3 regions of the Exiguobacterium sp. s36 genome follow, and region 1 is predicted to be linked to each of the others. Evidence: predicted binding sites of a transcription regulator. Region 1 holds the regulator's gene; each other region holds the start of a gene.

Evidence for each region. Region 1 encodes Rex, which represses fermentation and respiration genes when NADH is low (regulators of the CRP and FNR family bind a similar motif). Its sites were predicted from a motif close to TTGTGAAATATTTCACAA; they were not measured.
Region 2: a site for Rex is predicted at 6,564-6,581, ahead of ric (iron-sulfur cluster repair di-iron protein). Genes of this name have one in related genera too.
Region 3: a site for Rex is predicted at 7,631-7,648, ahead of pflB (formate C-acetyltransferase). Genes of this name have one in related genera too.

Annotation. Positions count from the first base shown of each region.
Region 1 is NZ_JACSLW010000007.1:96,221-106,282, forward strand. It holds gene KNP95_RS13465 (hypothetical protein) at 116-520, opposite strand; gene KNP95_RS13470 (hypothetical protein) at 517-675, opposite strand; gene KNP95_RS13475 (TM2 domain-containing protein) at 794-1,129, shown strand; partial or broken gene KNP95_RS13480 (NADPH-dependent F420 reductase) at 1,169-1,756, opposite strand; gene KNP95_RS13485 (PspC domain-containing protein) at 1,913-2,095, shown strand; gene KNP95_RS13490 (FAD-dependent oxidoreductase) at 2,127-3,473, opposite strand; gene KNP95_RS13495 (hypothetical protein) at 3,734-6,379, opposite strand; gene tatC (twin-arginine translocase subunit TatC) at 6,520-7,308, opposite strand; gene KNP95_RS13505 (twin-arginine translocase TatA/TatE family subunit) at 7,311-7,529, opposite strand; gene KNP95_RS13510 (redox-sensing transcriptional repressor Rex) at 7,529-8,185, opposite strand; gene KNP95_RS13515 (ABC-F family ATP-binding cassette domain-containing protein) at 8,335-10,062, shown strand, end outside.
Region 2 is NZ_JACSLW010000003.1:174,607-184,668, forward strand. It holds gene KNP95_RS08755 (ABC transporter permease) at 1-86, shown strand, start outside; gene KNP95_RS08760 (class I SAM-dependent methyltransferase) at 83-694, shown strand; gene KNP95_RS08765 (NAD(P)H-dependent oxidoreductase) at 712-1,374, shown strand; gene KNP95_RS08770 (nitroreductase family protein) at 1,410-2,045, opposite strand; gene KNP95_RS08775 (MarR family winged helix-turn-helix transcriptional regulator) at 2,042-2,488, opposite strand; gene KNP95_RS08780 (malate synthase G) at 2,670-4,853, shown strand; gene KNP95_RS08785 (hypothetical protein) at 4,850-5,146, shown strand; gene aceA (isocitrate lyase) at 5,213-6,493, shown strand; gene ric (iron-sulfur cluster repair di-iron protein) at 6,642-7,349, shown strand; gene modA (molybdate ABC transporter substrate-binding protein) at 7,456-8,187, shown strand; gene modB (molybdate ABC transporter permease subunit) at 8,184-8,825, shown strand; gene KNP95_RS08810 (DUF3221 domain-containing protein) at 8,822-9,193, opposite strand; gene KNP95_RS08815 (MFS transporter) at 9,328-10,062, shown strand, end outside.
Region 3 is NZ_JACSLW010000005.1:128,737-138,798, reverse strand. It holds gene liaF (cell wall-active antibiotics response protein LiaF) at 1-681, opposite strand, end outside; gene KNP95_RS11820 (PspA/IM30 family protein) at 769-1,425, opposite strand; gene KNP95_RS11815 (lmo0954 family membrane protein) at 1,448-1,831, opposite strand; gene rsgA (ribosome small subunit-dependent GTPase A) at 2,076-3,050, shown strand; gene KNP95_RS11805 (NAD(P)-dependent malic enzyme) at 3,259-4,485, shown strand; gene pflA (pyruvate formate-lyase-activating protein) at 4,525-5,241, opposite strand; gene pflB (formate C-acetyltransferase) at 5,298-7,544, opposite strand; gene KNP95_RS11790 (hypothetical protein) at 7,905-8,327, shown strand; gene KNP95_RS11785 (DEAD/DEAH box helicase) at 8,382-9,548, shown strand; gene KNP95_RS11780 (hypothetical protein) at 9,545-10,062, shown strand, end outside.

The DNA of each region.
Region 1 (10,062 bases):
AAAACTCCTTCCGATCCAATGCAGACAATAACAGCACTCTTTGTCCTATTCACGTTTTCGTCCGACATCAACCATAAGAAAAAACGATGCGGCGTGTGCCACATCGTTCTTCATATTAATTCAGTTCGGTCTCGACCGTTGTTTCCGGCATAAAGAACCAGAGTCCCATCCCTTTTAATCCGAACACAAACGCCAATCCGTAATACATGAGGGCTTCAAGCGAGTAGGTCAACGTATCCATGAAGAACGAGACGAAGAGTCCAATCATCAAGGCGACGACGACACCTCGTAATGTCAGTTCACTTGATTCACGTCCGATAGCACGAGATGCTTCCTCACCAAGTGTCGCCGCGATGTCACGGCGCCACGCATAAAACAGAGTCGCAGCCAGCGCCAAAGTCATATCTGGCACGTTACCACCTAAGACATCCATGATGGTGAGCCCGAGCATAATGAACATCCCGAGTTTCAATGCATCTTCATTTGTATAGCTCACTCGAGGTTTCAAGAACTTGTTCATAGGACGATGAACCCCACCGTCAATAGACCATATACGAAACCGAGCACGATCACACTGATGGCGATCGATTTATATTGCGGATACTTATGTAAGACGACCGCTCCGGCGATCACGTGAATAAACGCGACGATGAACGTCACAATCGCAAAACCCATTCGGTTGTTCCTCGCTTCCAAAAATAAATAATAGAAAATCATGGGAATTCATCCGTTTCCCGGTACAATAAAGACTGCATTCATTATATCAATTTTTGGAAAGAAGGCACATCACATCATGAATTATTCACGTACCGATTTATCGACAGAGGAAATGCTCCTCGTCAACAGCGAAGTCGAGAAAAAGAAACGCAGTCTCGTCGTCGCGTACTTGCTTTGGTTCTTCCTCGGCGCGTTAGGCGCACACCGCTTCTATTTCAAGAAAACAGGGACGGGCATCGCCATGCTCTTGATGGTCGTTTTGACGATTGGTTTCGGTGCTATCATCACAGGCATTTGGGCGCTCGTCGACGCGTTCCTCATGCCAGGCTGGCAACAACGCGAAGTCGAAGCAATCGAGCGCGAGACGATTGAGTCGTTGAAAACACGCTCTGAGCGTCAAGCTGCCTTTTAACGACCAGACGGTCACGCCAACGCGTGACCGTCTTTTCTGTTAGAAGCTATTCTCTTTCAAGTAGAACGCAAAGTTCCGGTGCTTCCGTTCTTTCGTCGCGTAATGAATCCATAACCAAGCGAGCGACTCGAGTTCTCGCGCCAGTTTCAAGTGACGCAGCGTATGGGCGTCGAAACCAATTTTCGAGGCAAGGTCTTGAACGGCTCGGACCGACTCTTGCTCGTCTCCGGCGATGAACATCATCGACATGTTCGGGTTCTCCAAGTTCTCGACGCCGGTCTGGTTGAACGCCTTGACGATGCGAACGTGCGGCGCAAGTTCCTGCAGATGCTCGGCCCCCGATTTCCCTTCCGGTCGCTCAATCGCGTCAAACTCTTTGGCGATTGGATTCGTCACGTCGATGACGATCTTATCGTCCAAGTCCCGGAGCGATTGAATCAAATCGACGGCCGCCGCGAACGGTGTCGTCAATAAGAGGATTTGCGCATTTGACGCCACTTCTTGGAGCGACATCGTCCCTTCCCGTTCTGAACGTGTCCCATACAACACTTCATAGCCGACGTCCTCGAACTTGCGCCCGAGCGTCCGTCCGACTTTCCCTGCTCCTAAAATACCAATCTTCATATAGTCCGACTCCCCTTCACAGTTCTTCGTCTGCGTGCCGTAGCCTTTCTCTTACCCCTTCCCCGGCTTCAGACGAAGAAAAACCTGTGTGCATTGTACGCTTGCCACCAATTTATATGGTAAAATTTTCATATCATAGTTGAGATAGGAGCCACGCTTATGAAACGTCCGCTTCGTAAATCCGCCACGAACCGCTCTCTCTTTGGTGTCTGCGGCGGCATCGCTGAATACTTCGACTTGTCGCCCCTCGGTGTACGTCTGCTCTTCTTGATTGTGCCGGGGAACGTCCTCATCTATATGATTCTCGCCAACTCGATGAAGGACGCCCCACGCTATCTATAAAAAACTCGGAAGCCGCGGCTCCCGAGTTTTTTTATGCGTTGACTTTATCTTTCATCGCCGCGAGCGCCCCACTGTTGATGAAGTGCCATGGCTTGTTGTAGTGCGGTTGGAAGAAGAAGTCGACATAGGCGAGCTCTTCGACCGTCATCTCGTTTTGGATCGCGAGCGACAACGTGTTGACCGCTTGCGTCATGTCCGCTTTTGAGAGGACTTGTCCACCGACGACGCGATGCGTGCCGACTTCATAGACGAGTTTGAACTGAACCGGTTCAGCCGTCGGCATGAACTCCGGACGGTACGCGTCTTCAATCACAACACTCTCAACGTCGAGGCCGAACAGTCCAGCTGCTTCTTCCGTGAGACCTGATGAGGCGATGTTCCAATCATACAGGCGAAGACCTGACGTTCCTTGCGTCCCTTGATAACGGACACGCGGTGCGATCAAGTTCTCAGCGACGAGCGTTCCCATGCGGACGGCGTTCGTCGCGAGCGGGATGTAGGCATGTGTGCGCGCCGGGTTGTAATAGACAGCACAGCTGTCACCAGCCGCGAAGACGTCCGGGTTGCTCGTGCGCATATATTCGTCGACGATAATGGCGCCGTTGCCGAGCATGTCGACTTGGCCTTGAAGGAGTCCCGTGTTTGGGCGGAAGCCGACACAGAGGATGACGAGGTCGGCCTCGAACTCACCTTTATCGGTCACGACGTGCGTGACGTTTCCATCTGTCCCACGGAACGCTTCGACCGTTTGGCCGAGTTCGAGGTCGATGCCGCGTGACGTCATGTCTGCCTCGAGTTGGTCTGTGAACGACTTGTCGAGATACTTGTTCAAGATGCGGTCGGCACTATCGATGAACGTGACGTGTTTGCCGTACACTTCGAACGCCTCGACGAGCTCGACACCGATATAGCCGGCACCGATGACGGCGATGTTCGTCGCGTCTTTTGCCCGCTCGATGATGCGTTGGGCGTGGCCATAGTTTTTGCAGAGCTCAATCCCAGTCATCTCGATGCCAGGAAGCGTCGGGACGATCGGCCATGAACCAGTCGTGACGATCAAACGGTCGAACGTGTCATAGACGTCTTCTCCCGTGTCGAGGTTTTTCGCATGGACCGTCTTCGCTTCCGTATCGATGTTCAACACGTCGTGCTTCATGCGCATCGTCGCGCCGAGTTCTTCGAGCTCGGTCGGTGACGCGTAAAAGAGCTCTTCCGCACGTTTGACGACACCGCCGACGTGGAGGGCGATCCCACATGAGAGGAAGCTGACGTTGTCGTTCCGCTCATACACCGTGATGTCGAGATTGTCGTGCTTGGCGAGTAATCCTTTGACTGCTGCTGTTCCTGCGTGTGTACATCCGATGACTGCGATTTTCATATGGTTGTCTCTCCTTTGAGTGTTAGGCAAGTTAGCGTTTGTGATAAATATCACATTTACTTTCTGAACTTAGTGTACTATTTCACAAGAAGGTTTGACAATCCCTTTGCTCACTTTTTCACGTAATTATGTCTAAAGTTTGAACGGCTGATGTGACAACAAAAAACCGCTCCGCAGCCGGAACGATTTCCTTGTGTCACGTCCTATCGTTGTTCCTCATCTAAAAGAAAAAGCCACCGCTTCAGCGAATGGCTTTCTTCTTATCGAACATAGATTGTCTTCGTCACGCTACGGCCTTTCGGCGTCACGAGACGGAGCGTCAATTTTGTTCCTTTCTTTTGTGGGGTAAAGCTGAGCGTTGTCGACGTGGCGGTCACCGTCTTCTTCGCGAGGAGAGTCGATCCTCGCGTGAGCGTCAATGTGCCGTACGCGACGTTCGATGTCGCCTTCAATGTCTTCGATGCACTTGATGGAATCGTCGTCACGAGCGTAGGTGTCGGTCCAGTCGTCACCTTCACCGACTGCACATGTCGGAACGTCCCGTTTTGGCTCGTCAACGAGAGCGTCGTATTGACCGGTTGACGGCTAAAGCGGAGCGTCACACGTCCGGTACTGCTCGCTTTCGCTGTAGCGAGTACCGTTGAGCCTTTTTTCAATGTGACCGTGCTATTCGGAATCACGTACCCGACCCAGAGTGACTTCTCATCGTTAATCGAGAGCGTCGACAACGACGTTTTCGGCAAGGTCAGTGAGACCTCACGTGACTTCGAACCGACCGATGCTTTGACGCGAACGCGATCCCCCGGTTTGGCGGGAACCGTGTAACGTGTCGTCGATAGGCGTTTGGCCGAGACGAGTTTGTCATTTACATAGAAGCGCACTGTCGCCGTACTCGTTTTTTTGATTGAGAGTGTCGCTTGCGTCTTCGTTATCAGCGTGTCCGTCACACTGAGCGTCGGCGTGAACGCACGGACCGTCTTCGTGAGTTCATACGTCGCCTCGCCGCTCGAGCGTGTGACGAGGATGACCTCCCCTTCTTTCAGTGGGGAGTCGAACGTGTACGGCATCGCGCGGGTTGTCGCAACATGTACTCCGTTTCGATAAATGCGATAGGCCTGATCGATACTCGATGTGACTTTGATGGATTTGTCATACATCAACGGCGTCCGAGTCCATGTGAAGACAGGTGGGTCATACGTCGTCTTCACTTCTGCTAGACGGAACTGCGAGGCGGGAGACTCCTTTAGTTTGTAGTAAATTTTTGTTCCGACGCCAAACCATATATGAGAAAACGATTTTATGTTAAGGATTCCATTCTCATCCGCTTGTTCACTCCAAGTCTCATAACCCCATTCGCTCCGAGCAACGATTTCGACAGCAGCATGTGGTGTTGTCTGTAACGTCACGCCGGATTTTACCGAGTTGGTTACGAGGGTGATGCCGTTCTGAGAAGTATCTCCACTCTCTTTTACCGTCACGCGTTCAATCGGATCGGCATATACACTTGACGCACTCCCAATTCTTACGTTCACGCGCGAGCCCGGTGCGAACCAGCGCGTCGGTTGCCATATGAAGCGTCCCGTTTCATCTGATTGAACCGTCTTCGATTGATAGTTCACTAATGAATCTATCGGGTCAGAATATTGATAACCACTTTTCGTCACGCTCACAAAAACAAGGGTATTTGGAGCCGTCTTCCCGCTGATCGGGCCCAAGACACCCGTTGGCGGGTCAAGCGTGAGCGGCACGTAGTTTGATGCCCATAAATCTAAGCGACGTTCTAAGTCGTTCCACTTAAAAATCGTGTTATACGACTCATTCGCCTGCAGCGTCAGTTTACCTTGCTCCCATAGGAAGGGTTCTTCTTGACGATCTAAACTCACAGTCAACGCATCCTCTTGAACAGGTAACACTGTCCCGTCAACGAGTGTGACCGTCCCATTCACATCGTAGGTACGACCTACCTCATAACGTGTCGTCGTTTTCGGCACGTTTACTTGCAGTTGCCATGGCGCTTTCCAAAATGATTCGGGTGTATAGCCTGCTGATCGGTTCTCAGAAAAGACATACCACGATCCACGTCTTTGAACGAAGACGTCATCAATCGGTGACTCTCGCCACTCGTTCGTAGCGACGTTATAACTGACATAAAACGTCGTATACATCTTCCGAATCGTGAAGTAATAGACGCCATCTTTCCATATGAGGTATCGCGCGCTCGGTGCTTCCTTTTCAATCCATTGTTTCGTCGTCATATCAAAAATGAGAAGAGTATCAGAGTCATCATTCGCAACGACCCACTGGTTCGCTTCCTCGATGAAAGAAGCACCACTCACTCGCCCTGAATATGTACTAAGCGTCTCCAACACCTCACCCGACGGCGTCCGTTTCGTCACTTGACCGTCCACGAATGCGAGGACGTTCCCATCGTCGAGCAGTCCGTATGCTTCATACATACTTGCCACCGGGATTGAGCCGAGGATGTCCCCTGAGATTGACGTGGTGACATATTTTTTGTCATCAGTCCACAATACCGTTTCTGCTGCCAGATTAATATCTACGACCGCATGAAGTCCGCTCCCTGCCTCAATTGGAAAGACCGTCTTTGAACCGGTTTGAGGATTCCAGACCATCCATTCTTGCCAACCCTCCAAAATGAATCGACCGTCTCCGATTGCGTGAATGTTATGAAGAACAGACACACGAATCGGTAACGTATATTCTTCACCGGTCTGAATGTGAACAAGCTTCTCAGGATCCCCTGAACGCCACACATATTCACTGTTTCCTACGACTTCCCCTGTCGGAATAGTTACCGGCTTGACATAGTCCTCTGCTCGGACTTCTACTCCTGGTGCTACCATCATGACGAGCACCACAAGCATGCTCCATAACCACTTATTCATCAGTCTCCTCATTTCTGTTTATGAATGCACAACTTTCAAAAATAATCCATTTTTGATTTAACCCTCCTAATTTTAAGTTGTTTTTTCAAAATTGAATAGCCCTAAAATTATAAAAAACACCACGTCGCATGACATGGTGTCTACTTCTCATTCATTTGTTTCATCAAATCCATCTGTTCTTTCACCATCGCCTCTTTCTCACGTCGGAGCACACCCCGGTACGTGATGCGTGAAATCGATAAACTGATCTCATACAAGAAGAAGAGCGGCAGTGACACCATGAGGTGCGACGTCAAATCCGGCGGCGTGATGAAGGCTGCGACGACGAACAAGGCGAAGTACGCATATTTCCGAATCGATGACAGGAAGTACGGTGTCACGACACCGATGCGCGTCAAGAACATCGTCACGACCGGCAACTGGAATAACAGTCCGAATGGAATGGTCAGTTGCAGCAAGAACGTGAAGTAGTTCGACGCCCCGATGATTTGCGTCAGACCGAGGTCTTGCCCGAGGTCCGTCGAGATATCGAGGACGAGCGGGAACAACCAATAGTAGGCGAACGCAAGACCGATCAGGAACAAGATGAAGATGATCGGGATATAGGCGAGCGTCGCTTTCCGCTCGTTCGGATGCAGACCAGGTGCGACGAACGCCCACAGTTGATACAGTAGAAACGGACCGGACGCGACGAGCCCGATGACGAGCGCCAAGTTCAAGTAAATCATGAGCGGGTCCGCGACCCCAAAGGCGTTCAGCTCGAGCCCTCGTTCGACAAGGTCCGCCTGCAGATAGGCGAGCACGTATTTGACACTCGGCAAAGCGATCAGAAAGAAGGCAAAGACGACAAATGCCGACAGCATCAGTCGTCTCCGCAGCTCTGTCAAGTGGTCGGACAGCGCCCGCTCTTGATCAGGTTGATGATTCATGATTACTGCTCTTTCTTCTCAAGTTCTTTCTTATCTTTCTCGTCATGTTCGTTCATCATGCCGTTTGTGGCATTTTTGAACTCACGGAGCGTTTGTCCGGCGGCGCGTCCGAATTCAGGCAATTTCTTCGGCCCGAAGATGATAAGCGCGACGATGGCGATAATGAAGATACTCGCTCCCCCAGGAATACCGACGACGAGCAACGATGATAGTAATTCCATTATTGATGGACCCCCTCAGCAGATGGATAGTGTTGCATAAAGTAAATGAGCGACTGGAGTTCGATCGACAAGTCGATATGATGGACGCGGACCGTGTCCGGCACAGTAAGCCTGGCCGGAGTGAAGTTCAAGATGCCTTTGATGCCGAAGCGGACCAAGTCATCCGCGACAGGCTGCGCATAGGTAGACGGCACCGTTAAGATGGCGACGTCAATCTTGTTTTGTTTCATGATCTGTTCCATCTCATCCACGTGATGAATCGGGACACCGGACATCGTCGTGCCGACTTTTGTCTCGTCTGCGTCGAACCCGACGACGATATGTGTGTTATTGTTTTTAAGGAAGTTATAGTTGACGAAAGCTGTCCCAAGATGACCAACCCCGACTAAGGCGACGTTCGTAATCTCGTCCTGATTCAGTGTCTTACGGAAAAAGTCTAACAGATACTGTACGTTATAGCCATATCCCTTTTTACCGAGCGCACCGAAGTACGAGAAATCGCGACGGATTGTGGCCGAATCGACCTTGACCGCCTCGCTCAGTTCAGCAGAAGAGACACGCTGTTTTCCTGATGAATGTAGGCTTTGGATAAACCGATAGTATAGTGGCAACCGTTTGGCTGTCGCTTGCGGAATCTTTGGTTCGTTTTGACTCAACGGAAAGAGCCTCCTTTTTACGACGCGTTTCAAACGAATCTAATTTCATACACCTTGATTGTAAACGAATTCACATGACCACTCAATGAATATACCTGAAAAGGGGAAGAAATAAAGTATACTAAATAGAGAGAAAGGGGTTTTTTCACTTGATCCTACTGCAAGTCAATAACTTATCGAAATCATTCGGCGTCGAGCCGATTTTAGAGAACGTCAAACTCGAAATTCAAGAAGGCGAACGCGTCGCGCTCGTCGGCCGTAACGGTGCCGGCAAGTCGACACTGCTCAAAGTCATCGCCGGGGAATACAACTATGACTCGGGCGACATCATGAAGCCTAAAGATGTCACCATCGGCTATCTCGCCCAAGACTCAGGGTTAGAGTCGAACGAGACGATGTGGAACGAAATGTTGACTGTCTTCACCGATTTAATTGAACAAGAAAAGACGCTGCGCCGCATGGAGCAAGACATGGGTTCTGAGCGCATCTTGAACGACCCGGCCGCCTATGAGCGCCTCTTGTCGTCTTACGATGAAGAACAGCATACGTTCAAAGACCGTGGCGGCTATCAATATGAGGCGACGATCCGCTCTGTCCTTCACGGGATGCGGTTCTATCCGGACGACTTCGAACGCCGCATCGATACGCTCTCCGGCGGACAGCGGACACGTCTCGCTCTCGCGAAGATGCTGCTCCAAAGTCCAGACCTGCTCATCTTGGATGAGCCGACGAACCACTTGGACATCGAGACACTCGGCTGGCTCGAGAAGTATTTGAGCGGCTATAAAGGCGCCGTCCTCATCGTCTCCCACGACCGCTACTTCCTCGACCGCGTCGTATCGGTCGTCTATGAGCTGTCCCGCCACCGCAGCCGTCGCTTCGTCGGCAACTACACGAAGTACCTTGAACAGAAGGCTGCCATTTACGAGCAAGAGAAGAAGCAGTTCGAGTCGCAACAAGAAGAGATCGCCAAGATGCAGGACTTCATCCAGCGTAACATCGCCCGGGCGACGACGACGAAGCGGGCCCAGAGCGTCCGCAAACGTCTCGAGAAAGTCGACCGGATGGAAGCGCCGGACGGTGATGAGCGCAGTGCCGTCCTCTCGTTCTCAATCAAACGTCAAAGCGGGAACGACGTATTGAGTGCGAGCGATCTTGCCATCGGCTATGAAGAACCGATCGCCCAACAGCTCCGCTTCCAATTGCAGCGCGGCGAATCGGTCGCCCTCGTTGGCCCGAACGGAGTCGGCAAATCGACGCTCCTGAAAGTGTTGACGAAACAACAGCCGCCCCTTACCGGTGACATCCGCTACGGCACCGGCGTCGAAATCGGCTACTACGACCAGGAACAACAAAACTTGTCGGACGCCAACCGTGTCATCGACGAGATTTGGAACGACTGGCCGCTCATGCGCGAACAAGAAGTCCGGAGCCTGCTTGGACAGTTCCTGTTCAGCGGTGACGACGTCATGAAACGTGTCCATGAATTGTCGGGTGGGGAACGGGCCCGCTTGACGCTCGCGAAACTAAAGCTCGAGCAACCGAACTTGCTCATCTTGGATGAGCCGACGAACCACTTGGACCTCGATTCGAAGATGATTCTCGAGAACGCCCTCGTCGACTATCCGGGCACAATTCTGTTCGTGTCGCACGACCGCTACTTCATCGACCGGCTCGCGACGCGCGTCTTAGAGATCACGCCGAACGGCATCGACGAGTATCTCGGCGATTATTCATATTACGTCGAGAAGAAAGAAGAACTCGAAGACCTGGCCCGACTCGCCCGCGAAGAGACGAAACAAGTCATCGTCAAGAAACAGCGCGCCGACAAGGAACAACAACGCGAGGAACGCCGGATGAAACAACGGATCGAGGAA
Region 2 (10,062 bases), on a different contig from region 1:
TGATGTGGCAAGAACGACAGGCGTTCAAACAAGAGATGGAGCGTCATCCATTTTTCCGCGCCATCCAAGAAAGGACAGATTTATGACTGAACAAGACTATGAACGATTGCTTCAAATCGAGACGGCGAAACCGCAACAAGGGTTCCCGGCCTCGGCCGAATACCACCGCTATGAACCGACTCCTTATGAGGCGCTCGACTTGTTGCGTGACGCCTATCCGCTCGCGGCCACGGACACGGTCGTCGATTTCGGTTCGGGGAAAGGGCGCCTCCCGTTTTATCTCGCCTATACGTTCCGAGTTCGGGCCATTGGCATCGAGATGGATGGCGGCTTCCACGAAGCGGCACTTGAGAATTGGATGAACTACGCCAAGAAACACCGGACGCGTGGCAGTGTTCAGCTCGTCCGCGGCTACGCCGAACAGTTTGAGGTGCCGGCTGAGGCGAACCGCTTTTACTTCTTCAACCCGTTCTCGGTGAACGTGTTCCGGCAGGTCGTCGCGAATATCATCGACTCGGTCGAGCGAACGCCGCGTCCGGTCGATCTCATCCTCTATTATCCAGCCGATGAGTACTTACATTTTCTGAACGATGAGACGCCGTTTCGCTACGTGCAGGACGTCCGATTGCCCTTGAAGAATCTTCATGAGCGCTTTCTCATTTATCGTTTTGATATGATGGAGTCATCTTGGTGAATGGGGAGTGGATCATCGTGAAAAAAGAAGAGATTTTAGACGCGTATCGTTGGCGTCAAGCGACGAAGGAGTTCGACGCGGACCGCAAAATCGATGAGGAAGATTTCGAATTCATCTTGGAGACAGGCCGCCTGTCACCAAGTTCGTTCGGTTTCGAGCCTTGGCAGTTCGTCGTCGTTCGTCGCGAAGACTTGCTCCAAAAGATTAAAGACCATGCTTGGGGGGCGCAAGGGCAGGCGTTGACGGCAAGCCATTTCGTGTTGATCTTGGCGCGGACGCCTGAAGCGATGCGCTACGACTCGGACTATATCCGTCATATCGTCACGGACGTCCAAGGACGGACGGAAGACGAGTACGCCCTTCGGGTAAAACGTGTCCGTGAGTTCCAAGAACAAGATTATCGACTGTTGGACGACGAGCGTGTGTTCCAAGAGTGGATTAAACGCCAAACGTATATCCCGCTCGGCAACATGATGACGGCCGCTGCCCAAATCGGCGTCGACTCATGCCCGATCGAAGGGTTCAATCAAGCGGAGATTGACGAATTATTGATTTCAGAAGGCGTCATGGAACGAGGCGCCTGGTCGCTCTCGGTCATGGTCGCGTTCGGACATCGGGCCCGTGACTTCGCGCCGAAGACACGCCGTGACTTCAATGAGGTCGTCAAATACATCGGATAAAAAAAGCTCAAGCGCCGAGGCGCTTGAGCTTTTGCTTATTTCCAGTCTGTGATGCGGTCGATTGGGAAGCGGACCGATTGGTAACCGTCTTCCGCGGCTTTTCCGATTGAGAGGAGCATGACCGGAAGATAGCGCTCTTTCTCGAGGCCGAACGCTTCCGCGATGTTCGCTTTGTCGTAGCCACCGATCGGGTTCGTGTCGTAGCCGTGGGCGCGGGCGACGAGCATGAGCTGCATCGCGACGAGACCTGAGTCGAGCAAGATGCTGTCTTTGATCGATTCTTTCGGCGCATCTTTGAAGATGCCTGTAATCATGTCGACTTGGCGGTCACGGACGTCTGGAGGCATGAGGCCACGTTCAACGGCCGTATCGAAAATCTCTTCTGTGTAATCGGCCATTTGATAATCGGCGAAGATGGCGATGACGGCAGATGACGTCTCGACTTGGCGTTTGTTGAAGCTTGCGAGCGGGAGGAGCGTGTCTTTCCCTTCCGCGCTATCGATGACGACGAAGCGCCATGGTTGCAGGTTAAGTGAAGACGGAGCCGTCGTCGCTTCCTCCAAGATTTGTGTCATCTCTTCTTTCGAGATTTTGACGTTCTCATCATATACGCGAATCGAGCGGCGTCCTTTGACGATCTCCATAAAGTCTTTTTGTGTAGTCGTGTTCATATAAGGGTCTTCCTTTCGTGTTGAATGTTGGTTTGTAATGTATTTAACAATTCGAGTAGCTGTTGTTGATCCTCTACCTTCATGTTTACAAAAAGTCGGTCCGACAAGCACTTCTTTTGCTCGGTCCAATGTGCAATCCGCTCGCGACCGTCATCCGTCAAATCGACAAAGATGACTCGATTGTCTTGAAGACATCGTTCGCGCGTGATTAAGCCTTGTGTCTCGAGTTGTTTTAAGTGACGCGTAATGGCGGCATGGTCGACTCCGACCCGTTGTTGCAGTTCACGTTGACGTAACGGTCCGACGTGATGCAAGTTGCTCAAAATATCGAAGCGGGTCGAACTGAGTCCGTCCATTTCCGTATCGAACAGTTGGGCGAGTTCTTTTTGTACGGTGATGACGTGGTAAAGGATTTCGTCGCTGAGCGAACAGGCGTCGCGCATGAGACATCCTCCTTAAAACTAATTGATGAATCAATCATTGATAGGTCACACAATTCATCCTAATCGGTTTGAAGAGAGAAGGCAAATAAAAAGATTCAAAAAAACTGTTGTCAAACTGTTATATAATAGTCTATATTATATTCAACTGATATATAACAATTATTCGGGAGGATGTGATGGTTTGGAACAATACGTAAGAATCGGCACATATCGTGTCCATCGTACGCTGGTCGACTTGATTGCCGAGCGGGTGTTGCCCGAAGAGGCTTCACGGCAACAGTTTTGGGTTGGGGTCGGTCAAATTTTAGACGACTTCACAGAACGGAACGAGGCATTGTTGCGAGAACGAGAAGCATACGAACGACTGTTACAGAACTGGTACAAGGAACATGGACCAACCTTTGATCAGCACCAATACAAACAATTTTTGCAAGACATCAATTACATCGAGCCAATCGTTCCAGACTTTACGATCGACGTCACGAACGTCGACGCAGAAATCGTCCAGGCCGGTCCGCAACTCGTCGTCCCGCTCGATAATGCGCGCTATGCGTTGAACGCAGCGAATGCTCGCTGGGGCAGCTTGTACGATGCCTTGTACGGAACGGACGTCATCGACACGGACGAGGAGCCGACGGCTGGATATAATCCGGAACGGGGGGCGAAGGTCATCGCCTACGCCAAACAGTTTCTCGACGATAAGTTTCCGCTTGGGGAAGGCTCACATGAGGAAACGGACGGTTATCTCGTGTCAGAGGGCAGGCCGTACGCCATCATCGAAGGGAACCGCATCGCGTTCCAAGACGATTGTCTCGTCGGCTACGTCGGAGAGGCGAGTGATCCGAAGAAGCTCCTGCTCGTCCACAACGGGATTCACGTCGAGCTGAAGTTTGACCGGAACCATCCAATCGGAAAAACAGATCGAGCGGGACTTGTCGATATCGAGCTCGAATCAGCGTTATCGGCCATCATCGACTGTGAGGACTCGGTCGCGGCCGTGTGCGCCGAAGAGAAAGTCCAGCTCTACTCGAACTGGCTCGGTCTCATGGACGGAACACTCGAGGCGACATTCACGAAAGGCGGGAGACGACTCACACGGAAATTGAACCCGGACCGGCATTATATCGGACCGGAAGGACGTGAAGTCACGCTACCGGGACGGTCGCTCTTGTTCATTCGCAACGTCGGACACTTGATGACGACGGATTTGATGCTTGATGAGGCAGGGCGTGAAGTGCCAGAGGGCATCCTGGACGGGATTTTCACAGCGCTCATCTCGAGCCGTCATCTCGACGCTAGACAAAATTCTCGCGAACGTTCGATCTATATCGTCAAACCGAAAATGCATGGCTCGAAAGAAGTCGCCTTCACGAATGATTTGTTCGACGCGATTGAAGATGTGCTCGAGCTGCCGCGTCACACGATTAAAGTTGGTGTGATGGACGAGGAGCGTCGGACGTCGCTCAATCTAAAGAACTGCATTGAACGAGTGAAAGAGCGCATCGTCTTTATCAATACAGGCTTCCTCGACCGGACCGGGGATGAGATTCACTCCTCGCTCACGCTCGGACCGATGCGCCGAAAAGGTGAGATGAAAGCCTCGGCTTGGCTCGACGCGTATGAACGGTCGAACGTCCGGGTAGGACTCGACGCCGGATTCCACCGAAGCGGACAAATCGGGAAAGGAATGTGGGCCATGCCGGACCGTATGGGCGAGATGATGCGCGAAAAAATCAATCATGTCCGATCCGGGGCGACGACGGCCTGGGTCCCATCACCGACGGCGGCCACGCTTCATGCGCTCCATTACCATCAAGTCGACGCCTTTGACGTCCAACGCGAAGTGGCCGCTCGTTCGTTCGATCATGTGATGGAACGAAGTCGGTTGCTTGAGATTCCACTTGCCACGCGTGACTACACGGACGAAGACGTGAACGAGGAGCTCGAGAATAACTTGCAAGGCTTGCTCGGATATGTCGTACGTTGGGTCGAACAAGGTGTCGGCTGCTCGAAAGTGCCCGATATTCATCATGTCGGCTTAATGGAAGACCGGGCGACGCTCCGCATCTCGAGTCAGCACGTGGCCAACTGGTTGTATCATGGCGTCTGTAGTCGAGAGCAAGTGGAAGCGACGCTCGTCCGGATGGCCGGTGTCGTCGACGCGCAGAACGCGTCGGACCCGCATTATCGTCCGATGACGCCTGACGTGGAGCGTTCAATCGCCTATCAAGCGGCGAAAGATTTAGTGTTCGAAGGCGACGAGTCGCCGAACGGATATACGGAACCGATTTTGCACCGGCGCCGTCGACAGTTTTTACAACAAGTGACATTAGAACCGAATTTAAAAGGAGGAGCATCATTATGACAACGAAAAAAATTGAAAGCGAACAGTTAATTGAACGTTGGGTCGTCCGTCGAATCATCTCAGGGGAATCGACAGCGACGCTCGCGAACACGGCGTTCGTCTATGGGAACGATTTGATGCGTCTCGTCCTCGATCGGGCCGACGGATCGCTCCAAATCATGAGAGAGCCAGTCGAAGAAGTTGTCGTGTTCCGCAAACCGGAAGAACGTGATGAAGAAAACGTCTGTCGCTGCTGCGGCATGGAACACTCGTCCTTCAAGTCGGCGCTTGAGTGTTGCGCATACTTGGATTAAGCATGCACCATCTGTTATATAACAAATGATTAAATCATGAATTAATATAATACAGGAGGAATGGATATGAACGAACAACGCGCACAAGTTGAGGAAATGATACAGTCGGAACGATTTACTGGGGTCGAACGTCCATACGGAGTTGAAGACGTGATGCGACTTCGGGGATCGGTGTTGATTGAACATACGCTCGCGACAAAAGGAGCGGAACGGTTATGGGAGTTACTCCACGAGCGGGACTACGTCCACGCGCTCGGGGCGTTGACGGGGAACCAGGCCATCCAGCAAGTAAAGGCTGGTCTTGAGGCCATCTATTTGAGCGGTTGGCAAGTTGCCGCCGACGCGAACTTGTCGGGACATATGTATCCGGATCAAAGCCTGTATCCGGCCAATTCGGTGCCGAGCGTCGTCAAACGGATCAATCAGGCACTTCAACGCGCCGACCAAATCCAAACGGCGGAAGGAAAAGGCGATACGCATTGGTTCGCCCCGATTGTCGCTGACATGGAGGCCGGTTTCGGCGGTGTGCTCAACGTGTTCGAACTGACGAAGGCGATGATTGAGGCGGGGGCAGCCGGTGTCCATCTTGAGGATCAACTTTCGTCGGAGAAGAAGTGCGGACATCTCGGCGGAAAAGTGTTGCTACCGACACAGACGGCCGTGAAAAACTTGATTGCCGCTCGGCTCGCGGCAGACGTCATGGGAGTGTCGACGATTATCGTCGCCCGGACGGATGCTCACGCGGCGAATTTGATTACGAGCGACATCGACCCAATCGACCATCCGTTCATCGTCGGTGACCGGACACCGGAAGGGTTTTACCGCACCGAGGCAGGCATCGAGCAGGCAATCGCGCGTGGTCTTGCCTACGCACCGTACGCCGACCTCGTCTGGTGCGAGACGTCCGAGCCCGATTTGGATGAGGCACGCCAATTCGCAAATGCGATTCACGCGAAATATCCGGGCAAACTGCTTGCTTACAACTGCTCACCTTCGTTCAACTGGAAGAAGAAGCTGTCAGACGAGGAAATCGCAACGTTCCAACAAGAAATTGGTGCGATGGGGTACAAGTTCCAATTCGTCACGCTCGCTGGTTTCCACTCGCTCAACTTCGGAATGTTCGAACTCGCACGCGGATACAAAGCCCGCGGGATGGCTGCCTATTCCGAGTTGCAGCAAGCTGAATTCTCGGCGGAGCAGCATGGCTATACGGCGACACGTCACCAGCGCGAAGTCGGGACCGGGTACTTTGATGAAGTGTCACTCGTCATTTCTGGAGGCCAGTCGTCGACGACGGCACTGGCCGGATCGACAGAGGCAGAGCAGTTTGAAACGCCTTCCCATTAATCGACGCCCCTCACAAAATGAGGGGCTGTTTTGTGTCCAAATTTGGAACGAGGCAATCCCGTTCACCTAAATGTGACGTATTTCACATTTTTGTCGTCAAACTCTTGCTACGCTAAACATGTCAAAACGAATATGGAGGTTATGACAGATGACACAGACATTCACGGGCGATACGCACGTATCTGAAATCGTCAAACAATGCCCGCAAGCAGCAGACATCTTCAAACGGAACCGAATCGATTTTTGTTGTGGTGGCAACCGACCACTCGCTGAAGCGACTGACAAATCGAAACGGTCGACAGAAGATATTTTAGAAGAAGTCAATGCGCTCTATCAACGCAAGCAAGAGATGAACGAGAAGAGCATCGATTGGGATGCCGCTTCTTCTTCGGAATTGATTGAGCACATCATTTATAAGCATCACCAGTTTTTGACGGACGAATTGCCTCAGCTCACACCATATGTGACAAAAGTGTTCCGGGTTCACGGACAAAATCATCCGCACCTCGGTCGCATTCACCAATTGTTCAATCAATTGAAAGTGGAACTTGAACAACATATCGTCAAAGAAGAGACGGAAGACTTCCCGACGTTGCTTCGTCATGAGACGGCACCGACAGCTGAAACGAGACGGGAGCTTGATGACATTTTGGCTTCGCTCGAGTCAGAACATGCAGCAGCGGGTGACATCTTGAAAGAGCTTCGGCACATCACGAACGACTATACGCCGCCTGAAGGTGCGTGTGGGACGTATCGTCTTGTCTATCAACGGTTAGAAGCGCTCGAATCGGATACGTTCGAACATATTCATCTCGAGAACAACATTTTATTCCCGCGGGCGCGCACGTTCGCTTAATAAGGGCACACCTCTACTGACGTAGGGGTGTATTTTTGTGACGTTTGATACAGATGGGAGGCGAAGCAATCGCTACGATAAAAGAGAAGCAAAGGAGTGATCAATCATGAAACGGGTGAGTGGAGTCATCATAGGGATGGCAGTCGCCTTATTACTAAGTCAAGTCTGGTCGAGTTCAGATTCGGAGGACACCGTGACCATCCTAGCAGCGGCGAGCTTAGGACCGGCTTTGGAAGAGGTCGAGCGACAACTTGAAGCGGAATTCGATGGGATTGATGTTCGGGTCGTGACGAACGGGAGCGGCGCTTTGCGAGCACAAATCAATCACGGGTCTCCGGCAGATATCTTTTTAGCCGCGAGCGTTGACGATGTCGACCGATTACAAATCCCGATTCTAGAGCGGGATATGTTCTTGCATAACGAATTGTGGCTCGTAACACCGAAAGGGAAACCGTGCGCGGAGACGTGGGACGACTTAAATACATGTGCTCGCATCGTCATCGGTGATCCGATCAATGTCCCGGCCGGTCGTTACGCAAAAGTGGCGCTCGAAGGGGAAGATGTGTGGGAGGAAGTGGAGCCGCGAGTCATGTTCGCCCAAAACGTGAGACAAGTGCTGACGCTCATCGAACAAGGTGACGCCAATGCGGGATTCGTTTATAAAACGGAACTCACGACGGACATCGAGTCGATTCAGTCGGTCCCATTTGAAGCGACGGGTGCGATTTCGTATCCGGCAGTTCGCTTAACGCATGATCCATACGTCCGCGATATCTATGCGCGTTTGTTTGATAATGAGATCCAAGCTCACTTTTTGGCGAAAGGATTTTCCAAATGACGCAATCTCCACTTCAACTCACATTCGAAGTCGGGGTGATGGCGACGGTGAGCGCCTTCGTCCTCGCCTTCGGAGCGGCCTATTTCATGCATCACCGTCAATTTAAAGGAAAGCGGCTGCTGGAGACAGTGTTTTTACTGCCGCTCATCTTGCCACCGACAGTCATCGGGTTATACGCCTTGATGGTCCTCGGGAACAACGGGATCGGTGGGTTCTTGCCCGTCACCATCTTGTTCACCAAACAGGCGAACGTCATCGCGTCCGCCTTGGCCGCGTTTCCGCTCATCTACCAAACGATTCGTCTCGGGCTCAAACAACTCGATGCGGAATGGTATGAGGCCGGACGCGTGCTCGGTGGGTCAGAACGTCAACTGTTCACTTACGTGACGATTCCACTGCTGCTACCTGCGTTGACGAGCGGTTTCGTCCTTGGTTTCGCACGGTCAATCGGCGAGTTCGGGATCACGATGATGATTGCCGGGAACATTCCGGGCGAGACGATGACACTTGCCACTGCGATTTATATGGCGACAATCAACGGCGATATGAAGCAAGCGCTCATTTGGAGTGGATGGTTGGTTGGCCTGGCGTTTTTAGTCCTATGGCTGAGCGAACGTTACGGCAAACGTCAATATTAGTCGATCACAGCGACTTTTTTCACATAAGACCGGTTCGGAGTATTTAAGATACTTGGGCCGGTCTTTTTCCAAATGTGGACGTGGTCCCCGACAGCGATTTGTTCGAACGTCGCCTTTACTTGAAACTTGAACCAACTTACGTCTCCCGGTTCACTTTGCGCGAAAAGAGTGTCAGGAGAGAGCGTGGCTTCTTCTGCAGTGATGCCGCTGATGACGAGTGCGGTGCGGTCAGACTCATTTATTTCAATCACATATCCTTCGACGTCTGGCTCGGTCGTCGCCCGGTTAGCGAAGACAAACCCGATGGAAAAGACGACGAGCATGGCCGCGATGGTGAGGAATAACATGATTTTGAATGATGATTTCATAAGGGAACGCCTCCTTCGTTCATTATTCTGTCACGTCTCGAATCGCTTATCTGTGAAAAAAGTAACAGTTAAGTCGAGATGTCATCTTTATGATGAAACTATGAAGTCGCTCGGAAAGAGAAGGGGGAACACATATGTCCGATCGTTATTTTTATTCGACCGCTGCAAAGTGGTCGTTCGTAGGATTCACCGCCTTGGTGCTCTCGACGTGGGTCGCGTCGGCAGGATTTGAGCACGTGGACATGGCGTTGTTCGGCTACTATATCGCCGCCGTCATTTGCATGATTGGGATGGTCGTTCGTTTGACGTTATTCTTTGCACGGCCGGCCACTTCGCAAGTATTGAAGAGGAGCTTTAAACAAATGAAGGCAGAAAAGAAACGGGCCGGTAAAGCCGTCGCCACGACAACTGTCAATAACATCGTCTTACAGAAGTTCATCTGGGAACGTGGCTGGTACCGCTGGACCCAACATATGTTGATCGCCTGGGGATGCCTCGGGTCGTTCGCCATTACGTTCGGCTTGACGTTCCAATGGATGCGCTTTGATTTGATTGATATCGAGACGTATCAAATCGTCGTCTTCAACATCCCGACCATCAAAATGGCCGCGCATGGGTTGTTCGCCGAGCTTGTCTATAACGGCTTGAACATCACCGCGCTCATGTTGCTCGTCGGCGTGCTCATGGCACTCTATCGCCGGATTAACGACCAGGACGTGAAAGTGACACAGCGGTTCGAATTTGATATTTTACCGCTCCTCATGTTGCTCATCGTCACCGTATCAGGTCTCTTGTTGACCGTGTCGTACGTATTCTTCGGCGGCTTCATTCATCATGAACTCGCCTTGTTCCATCAATTGACCGTCATC
Region 3 (10,062 bases), on a different contig from region 1:
CACCTCGACACTTCCGCTCATGAGCACGATATGAATCCGGACTTTTCGTGTCGCCGATGCGTAATCGTCCGATGCCGTATAGAAGCGACGGTTGAACACAGGCGAATAATTCGATTCGTCGACTTGAATCTTACCGAACCCGATTGAGGCGTCAATCGAGTAGTCGTAACCGGCCGGAATGAGAATCCGGATGTCTCCAGCGAGTCCATTCAATAGTAAGAACGTCTCTCCTTCCGGGATAATCGCGCGTGACAAGTCGAGTTCGACGTCACGCAACAAGAAAAATTCATTCGTGTCTTGGAGCACGTAGTGACCACTTTCTTTCGTCCCGAACGTAAACGCCTGTTCTTGCCGAATATGTGACTTAAATCGGCTCGATTCGAGCGGACGGTTCTTATACAACCGATAGCCGAACATGAGCAGTAAGCCCGACAACACAAAACCAAATGCCGCCGACGAAAAGATGAGTCCGACGAGCATGATGCCGCCAATCCCGTAAAAGATATAGCTGACCGGCTGATTGCCTTTGCGGCTGAAGCGCCGTCCGATATAAAGCAACAATAACGGGACGACCATGCTGAAGAGGACGCTGTTTCCACCCGTCACGATATCGATAAATAGTCCAATGGCAAACAAAATAATCATGAATCCGATGATTTGGCGTGTGTTCCAACGTTCCACGTTGCTTCCCCCTCTCTGACAGTATGTACAATGAAGCAAAGAAGCGATGGCCCAACTCATTCGCCGGACCATCGCTGAACCGTTGCGTCAGTCTTGTTTGAAACGACGCTCAAGTTCTTTTAGTTTTGCTTCGAAATCATCTTCATCCGCTGCATCGATTTTCTCTTCAGCGGCCGGTTCTTGCTTCTTCTCTTCTTCCGTGAACGGATGAGTCTTCGACGTCTCCGCTCCGAAGATTTGATCGAGCGCACCTTTCAATAAATCAAGGTTTTCTCGCATCGCGAACTCATAGCGTTTGTTTTGCATCTCATCGAGTTTCAGTCGCATCTCGAGGGCACGGCGCTCGAGGGCGTCGAGTTCACGCGCTCCTTCGTCGAGCAACCCTTCAAAGTAACGATACTGCTCACCGTAATGCTTCGACTCGAGTGCGGCCCGCTCCGCGAGTTTTTCTTCGCCCGCTTGTTTGGCGAGCTCGGTCTGCTCGTAACGCTTATCCGCCATCAGTTTAGCGTCATCACGTTTTGTCGCCAGCTCATCGAGGAGCGCTTTTTGACGTTCGACGAGACGTTCGACAGACATCGCTTCTTTTTCAGCACCACGGATGTGACGGTTCAACTCGGCCTCCCCGCTTGAACGCGGTGCCGAACGTGGACCCTCTTTATCTTGGAACTTCTTCATCTCTTTCGACAATTCTTTCGTCAACTCGTTAGCTAAATCACGAAACTGGTCAAATGGTGTTTTCATCATAATATCCTCCTTGTGAAGCTTAGCGACGGTTTACAAACTTCTGCCACACTTGATCAAACGATTGAAAGCTGCTCCGGTTCGCACGCGAGCCGTCCGCATTCAAAATCTCGACGTCTTGTTTTTGGTTGGCATACATCATATACCCTTTAAACAATACCCATGCCACCACAATCCCGATTAACGCCCAAATATTCGATAAAATTGTGATGATCCCGATCAAGGCAAGCGCGCCGTAACCGATTTTTGCGCCGACATGTGTCACGGCCATGAATCTGACTCCAGCCCACAGTGCTAAGAGCGCCCCCAAACCGAACATGATCATATTCGGTAAAAAGCCGATTAGAACGAGAACTAAAGAGATCGCGGCCACGATGAACAACACTTGTTTCACCTGGCGATTCATCTATCATCCCTCCTCGTTAAGTACACTCTTATCATAATACGTTATTTTTTATAGCGCGACGAGCGCAAGGCCCGTTTTCCCTCGGTCTGTAGACTGAGATGATAGCGTTCTCAAATCCTGTGCTATACTAGAGGCATCGAACAATGAAAGGATGATGTTTTATGAGTACCGTATTCAACGCAGTATATACCTTGTCAGCCAATCGGAGGGCGACTGTCCTCCATCACTAAGAGGAGGATTCTATTTGAATCAAACAACAATCACAACGGGGCGTGTCACGGCACAGTTCCAACATATGTACACGGTCACGACCGAAAATGCAGCTTACACGTGCAGCGTCACCGGGAAATTTCGACATGAGGCCGAAAGCGAGCGCGACTACCCGGTCATCGGTGACTTCGTCGAGTTCACCGTTCGCGAACACGGTCAAGGCGTAATTCGACGTCTCCTTGAACGGCGTACTGTCCTATCACGGGCAGCCGCCGGCAACGAGACGCGCGAACAGCTGATCTGTGCGAACGTCGACTTCATCTTAATCACGATGGCGTGCGGACACGATTTCAATCTGCGTCGGCTCGAGCGTTACTCGCTCGCCGCGTGGGAAACCGGCGCCACGCCGTTCATCGTCTTGACGAAATCGGACCAAGTCGACAACGCAGATGCACTTGTCGACGAACTTACGTTGACAGTGCCTGGGGTCGACGTCTTCCCTGTCAGTTCAGTCACTGGTGACGGCGTCGAGGCGTTGCGATCCGCACTGCCGAGCGGAAGCACCATCGTGCTCGTCGGCTCATCTGGTGTCGGGAAATCAACGCTGACGAACGCGCTCGCCGGGACGACCGTCGCCGAGACACAGGCCGTCCGCGAGAGCGATGAACGCGGCAAGCATACGACGACGCATCGCGAACTTTTCCGGATTGACGATTTGTTCGTCATCGATACACCCGGGATGCGTGAATTTGGCCTTTGGGACGGTGCCGATCATCTCGACGATACGTTTCGGGATATCGAGGCGCTCGCCGAGACGTGTCGGTTCCGGGACTGTTCGCACGGCAACGAACCGGGCTGTGCCGTCCGAGCCGCCATCACATCCGGAACGCTCGATGCGAAACGCTATCAAAGCTTCGTCAAACTCGAGCGCGAACTCCGCTACGCCGAAAAACGACAAGCGGAAGCGGCTCGTCTCGCCGAGAAGAAGAAACGAAAAACGAAAGCTTAATCTACAAAGGGAGTCACAGAAATATTGTGGCTCCTTTGTCATTTCCCGAAATTTAGCATCAACTCCTATCAGCAATCCGACATTTGTGAACAATCGTTCAGAAATAGTTCGTCCGAATGCAGGTAAAACCCTCGAAAGTAAGCGGTTTCTCCGTTACAATGGATTCGTATTGTCACAGATTAAAATCGCTAATTATAGGGAGAGACTTATGAAAACATTGAACGAACGCGCACTCGAGATGCATGCCTTCCATCACGGAAAATTGGAAACGACACCGAAAGTCGATGTCGACACGAAAGAAGCGCTCAGTCTCGCCTACTCGCCTGGCGTCGCCGAACCGTGCCGTCGCATCGCTGAAGATAAAGAGCTCTCGTATGACTACACACTCCGCGCCAACACGGTCGCCGTCGTCTCGGACGGGAGCGCCGTGCTCGGTCTCGGCAATATCGGTCCAGAAGCCGCACTGCCGGTCATGGAAGGAAAAGCCGTCTTGTTCAAAAGCTTCGCCGGCGTCGATGCGTTTCCCATCTGTCTCGATACGCATAACGTCGATGAAATCGTCCGGACGGTCGAACTGCTCGCACCGACGTTTGGTGCCGTCAACTTAGAAGACATTAAAGCACCCGAGTGCTTTGAAATCGAGGCCCGGTTGAAACAATCGCTCCCGATTCCTGTCTTCCATGACGACCAGCACGGGACGGCCATCGTCGTCTTGGCCGGTCTCGTCAACGCGTTGCGCCTCGTCGATAAAACGATGCCTGAACTCCGTGTCGTCATGAACGGTGCCGGAGCCGCGGGCATCGCCATCGCCAAACTGTTGAAGCGTTTCGGTGTCGAGGACCTCGTCATCTGTGATACGAAAGGCGCGATTTACGAAGGACGCGTCGAAGGGATGAACCCGTTCAAAGATCAAATCGCCAAAGCGACGAATCGGAAGCAACACGAAGGATTGCTCGCCGACGTGCTTCAAGGTGCCGACGTCTTTATCGGTGTCTCGGCGGCCGGGGCCGTCACGGAAGACATGGTCCGCTCGATGGCCGTCGATCCAATCATCTTTGCTCTGGCGAACCCGATTCCGGAGATTATGCCAGACCTCGCGACAAAAGCCGGGGCGCGTGTCGTCGCGACCGGCCGTTCCGATTTCGCCAACCAAGTGAACAACGTCCTCGCCTTCCCAGGTATTTTCCGGGGCGCACTTGACGTTCGCGCCAGCGAAATCAATGAGGATATGAAGGAAGCGGCCGTCCACGCGATTGCCGATTTATTGACCGAAGAAGATTTGGCGAACGGGGTCGTCATCCCAAGCCCATTCGATGAACGAATCGCACCGGCCGTGGCGGTCGCGGTTGCCAAAGCTGCCGTCGAGACCGGCGTCGCCAAACGTCCGCTCGATGAGGCCGCCATCCGTCAGCACGTCAGTCAAAAACATTTGTAATCCAAAAACTGCGCAGACCATGACGGTCTGCGCAGTTTTTTAAACGGTTCCTTGTAAAATCCCTTCCGCCCATTCGACTTCTTCCGTCGTCGGGGGTTTAATTCCTTTGAGCGGATAGTCGAGACCGAGCGCCTCCCATTTATAGACGCCCATCTCATGGTACGGCAAAATTTCGACTTTCTCGACGTGGTCGAGCTTTTGAATGAACGCTGCCGTGCGGCGGAGCGCTCCTTCATCAAGTGTCCATTCCGGGACGAGGACGTGGCGAATCCACATTTTCGTTCCGCGCTCGGATAAATGTTCAGCGAGCGCGAGCGTGTTGACGTTGCTCCGTCCTGTCAGTTTCTTACACATGTCATCGTCGATATGTTTGATATCAAGCAACACGAGATCCGTATGGTCTAAAATTGCATCCAAGTTAGGGGGACGAAGTGCACCCGACGTGTCGAGTGTCGTATGAAGCCCGTGTTTCTTCGCTTCACGCAACAGCGCCTCTAAAAACTCTGGCTGCGCGAGCGGGTCGCCCCCAGAAATCGTGATGCCGCCTTTTGACGCTTCCATGAACGGACGATAGCTGAGCGCTTCTTGAATGACGTCCTCGGCCGAACGATGGTTATTCTTTTTGAAATCCCACGTGTCAGCATTGTGGCAATACAAGCAACGAAGCGCACAACCTTGTAAAAAGACGATAAAACGAATTCCCGGGCCGTCAACGGTTCCAAACGATTCGACCGAGTGTACATATCCCATTGTCATCGAAATGACCTCCTAACGAATGAGCGGCCCTCGAGTGAAGGCTGCCAAGCCTTTGTTTACAATGAACCGTGGAACGTCCGGTTGATGACGTCGATTTGTTGTTCGCGCGTCAACTTGATGAAGTTGACCGCATAGCCAGAGACGCGGATGGTGAGCTGTGGATATTCTTCCGGATGCTCCATCGCATCGAGCAACGTTTCACGGTTGAAGACGTTGACGTTCAAGTGATGTCCTTTATGCTCGCCGCCCATATAACCGTCAAGGAGTGCCGCCAAGTTGAGTTCACGGGCCACTTCTTCTTTACCGAGCGCTTTCGGTACGATTGAGAACGTGTATGAAATTCCGTCTTGCGCGTGTTCGAACGGGAGTTTCGCGACTGATGAGAGCGACGCAGCTGCCCCTTTCGTATCGCGGCCATGCATCGGGTTCGCACCTGGTGCGAACGGTTCGCCGGCGCGACGTCCGTCCGGTGTGTTCCCTGTCTTTTTGCCGTAGACGACGTTTGATGTGATCGTCAAGACCGATTGCGTATGGAGCGCGTCGCGATATGTTTTATGCTTGCGTACTTTTTGCATGAACGACTCGACAAGCTCGACGGCGATCGCATCGACACGGTCGTCGTTGTTGCCGAATTTAGGGAAATCGCCTTCTGTCTCGAAGTCGACAGCAATGCCTTGCTCGTTGCGGACCGGTTTCACGGTCGCATATTTGATGGCTGAAAGACTATCCGCCGTAACCGAGAGGCCGGCGATGCCACATGCCATCGTCCGTAAAATCTCAGGGTCGTGGAGCGCCATCTCGATTCGTTCGTACGCATATTTATCATGCATGAAGTGGATGACGTTGAGCGTGTTGACGTAGAGCTCGGCGAGCCAATCGAGCGTCCGGTCGAAGTCAGCATATACCTTGTCGTACGTGAGCACGTCTTCGGTGTTCATCTCCCAAACCGGAGCGATTTGGTCACCACTCTTCTCATCGCGGCCTCCGTTCATGCTGTAAAGCAGTGCTTTCGCCATGTTGGCGCGGGCTCCGAAGAACTGCATCTGTTTCCCGATTTTCATCGGTGACACACAGCAGGCGATGCCATAATCGTCGCCGAACTCTGGAAGCATGAGGTCGTCGTTCTCATATTGGATAGCGGACGTCTCAATCGACATCTTCGCACAATATTGTTTGAAGCCTTCTGGCAATTTCGTCGACCAAAGCACCGTCAAGTTCGGTTCTGGTGCTGGTCCGAGGTTCGAAAGTGAATGCAAGAAGCGGAACGAGCTCTTCGTCACGTTCGAGCGTCCGTCTTCGCTCATCCCACCGATTGACTCGGTCACCCATGTTGGGTCACCTGAGAACAATTCGTTATAGTCTGGTGTGCGTAAGAATTTGACGATCCGGAGCTTCATAATGAAGTGGTCGACGATTTCTTGGACATCCGACTCGGTCAAACGACCCGCTTCGATGTCACGCTCTGCGTATACATCAAGGAATGTCGAGACACGTCCGAGTGACATGGCGGCACCGTTCTGTTCTTTGACGGCTGCGAGATAAGCGAGGTAAACCCATTGATATGCCTCTTGTGTATTTTCCGCCGGCCGGCCGAGGTCAAACCCGTACGCCGCACCGAGCTGTTTCAACTCTTGGAGGGCCCGGAGCTGTTCAGACATTTCTTCCCGTGTCCGAATGTCAGACTCTGATAAGAAACCGCCACGGTTCGCCAAGTCTTTTTTACGTGCGGCAATCAAGAAGTCTAACCCGTACAAGGCAACGCGACGGTAGTCGCCGATAATCCGTCCACGGCCATAGGCATCAGGAAGTCCTGTGATAATCCCAGACTTCCGTGCTGCTCGCATCTCAGGTGTATACGCATCGAAGACACCTTGGTTATGCGTTTTGCGGATTTCCGAATAAATCTTTGTGATTTCAGGGTTCGGCTCGAAGCCATACGATTCAAGTGCAGCGTCGACCATCCGGATGCCGCCGTTCGGATGAATCGAACGTTTGAACGGCTCGTCCGTTTGAACGCCGACCACTTTCTCCAGCTCTTTGTTTAAGTATCCTGGTCCGTGCGAGACGATTGTCGATGGGTTGTTTTGATCGACTGCCCAAACACCACCGCGTTCGCGCTCTTCTTTCGTCAATTCCATCACTTGTGCCCAAAGACGATTCGTCGCTTCGGTCGGTCCGACGAGGAAACGGTCGTCTCCTGTGTACTCATGTCGGTTCAAACGGATAAACTCACCGACGTTCACTTCATTCGTCCACTGCCCAGGTACAAATCCTGACCAGGCTGATTTAATTTCGGTTGCCATTGTGGGTCACTCCTCATAGTTGAGATAACTGCGTGCTTTCTATAAGTTGAGTCTACGTGAAAACGTGAACATTATGTTTTACATTCTTGTGAAAGTTGTAACAATCTCATGAACGTTGGCGTGAAGCCGTTTTTGTAAGCGCTTTAAATTCTGTTATAACGTATTTCTCATTAACTATGAAACAGATAAATCACGTCACGACGCGATTCAAGTCGATTCTGTATCATCTGAATTCGGATGTGACGATTTGTACAGTTTTTAGTGTGATGTATATCACGACTCAGGGATAGAACTTGAATTTTTGCCTTACATCGGACACAATGAAGGCAGAACATTGTAGAAGAGGAAGGGGTTCTTCCCATGACGTACGAATTATTGACAGCTGATCACGACTTGAAAGCCGGTGACCGCATCTCCCTTAAAGTAGAAGCGAACGGTGAACAACGTGATGGATTTATCACAGAATTTGAAGACGCAGGTTTTTGGATTCGGTTTGACGACGACATCGAAAACGAGGATTTTATCGATTACCGCGATAACTTGCTCGCTGCGCTCATCTCGCGCCCGATTGACGTGGCAGCGACATATCCAGAGCTCGCCTCATACGAACGGTTGACGAAAGAATTGCAGTATCGTGTCTATCAAGGCTTCACCGTTGAAGGCGTTGAGGCGTCGGCTGACCAAATCGATGTGCATATCAAACTCATCGAGGACGGACAGACGTTCACACAGACACTTCGCTCTTCATTCGACCAAGACACGGAACATGTTCGCTATATTTAAAACAGGGAGCACTTATGCTTCCTTTGTTTTTGCCCCACGATAAGGAGAAATGATATGAACTTTACAAAACCATTTATTAACGAAGCCTGGGATCGCCTTGGCTTCACTGAACCAATGCCGGTCCAAGCCGAAGCGTTCCCGCTTCTGTTGGACGGTAAAGACGTCACGATTGAAGCGCCGACAGGTACCGGGAAGACGCTTGCTTATTTGTTACCCGCCATTGAAAAAATCGACGCATCGAACGACCGAATTCAAGTCGTCATCGTCGCGCCGACGCGTGAGCTCGTCATGCAGATTCAAACGGTCGCGCAACGATTTACCGAGAAAGGTGATGTCCGCATCGCTTCATTTATTGGCGGTGTCGAATTGAAACGTCAAATCGATCGCTTAAAGAAAAAGCCGCATTTGATCGTCGGGACACCAGGCCGACTCGTCGAACTGATCGACAAGAAAAAATTGAAGCTTCATGAGACGCACACGATCGTCCTCGATGAAGCCGACCAAATCATCGACAGCGGATTGACAGAAGCCGCCGAACGCATCATCAAGCACACGGCGCACGAACATCAAATCGCCCTCGTATCGGCAACGCTCACAGACACGCTTCAAGCATGGGCGGCCCCGTTCTTAAAGGAGCCGGCACACGTGAAAATCGAACGAGCCGTGAGCAGTCAAGTGACGTACGGCTACATGTTGACGACACGCCGCTACAAGCCGGAATTGCTTCGTCGTTTGTCACACGTCAACGGTGTCAAAGCGCTCGCTTTCATCAACAACCGCTCATTCTTGCCACCACTCAGAGGCGAACTCGATAAAATGAAAGTGAACTACCGGATGCTCGACAGCCTAAAAGGGAAACGTGAACGTGTCGAAACGCTTCGCGAATTCCGTAAAGGCGACTATCCGCTCCTCATCACGACAGGTCTCGCGGCCCGTGGTCTCGACATCGAAGAAGTGACGCACGTCGTCCACTTCGATTTGCCAGAATCGATTGACGACTTCATTCACCGCTCGGGCCGGACGGCACGCGGGAATGCGGCCGGGACCGTGCTCTCGCTCGTGACGGATGAAGACTTGACGCACTTGAAATCGTTCGCCCGCCAACTCGGCGTCGAATTGAAAGAACTCGAGATTTATCGTGGCGACGTCATCGAGAAACGGATCGAGGATAAACCGCCGGTCGTGAAGCGTCCTGCGAACAAACGAGGACCGCGCCGATGAAAAAAGAGCGGAAAGTAATTCCATTCCCTTTGCTTGTAGAAGAGTCCGAATTGCTGGCCGAGCTGAAAAAGTTGTATGAGCAAGCCGCGCTCGCGCGCAGCACACATTGGACGAACTATATTCAAGAGATCGCCTCGGAAGGCACATGGCAGTTGAAAGACGCCGAGCTATTCCGCGACCTGTTCATCGACTGGGCCGTCTTCTTCGAGACGGACGAGGACGGGATGACACCGCACGGCCGCTACTTGGCAGATCAAAAAGCCGACATGTCCCCTGCCTTGTATCACGCGCTCCGTGGCTTGGCGGTCCCGCGTTGCTCGGTGTTTGAAGTGACCGAGGAAGGACTGCGCGACTGGGAGACGAAAGAGACGTATCGCGTCAATCTCCCGGAAAAACGTGAGGTCGGTGACATCATGCTCGGCAAGCTGCTCGATATCCGAGGTAGCTGGCGTTTCGGGTCGGCGTTCCTCGCTCTTCCGGCGAAAATGGCCGGTAACGTATCGGACCTGTATAT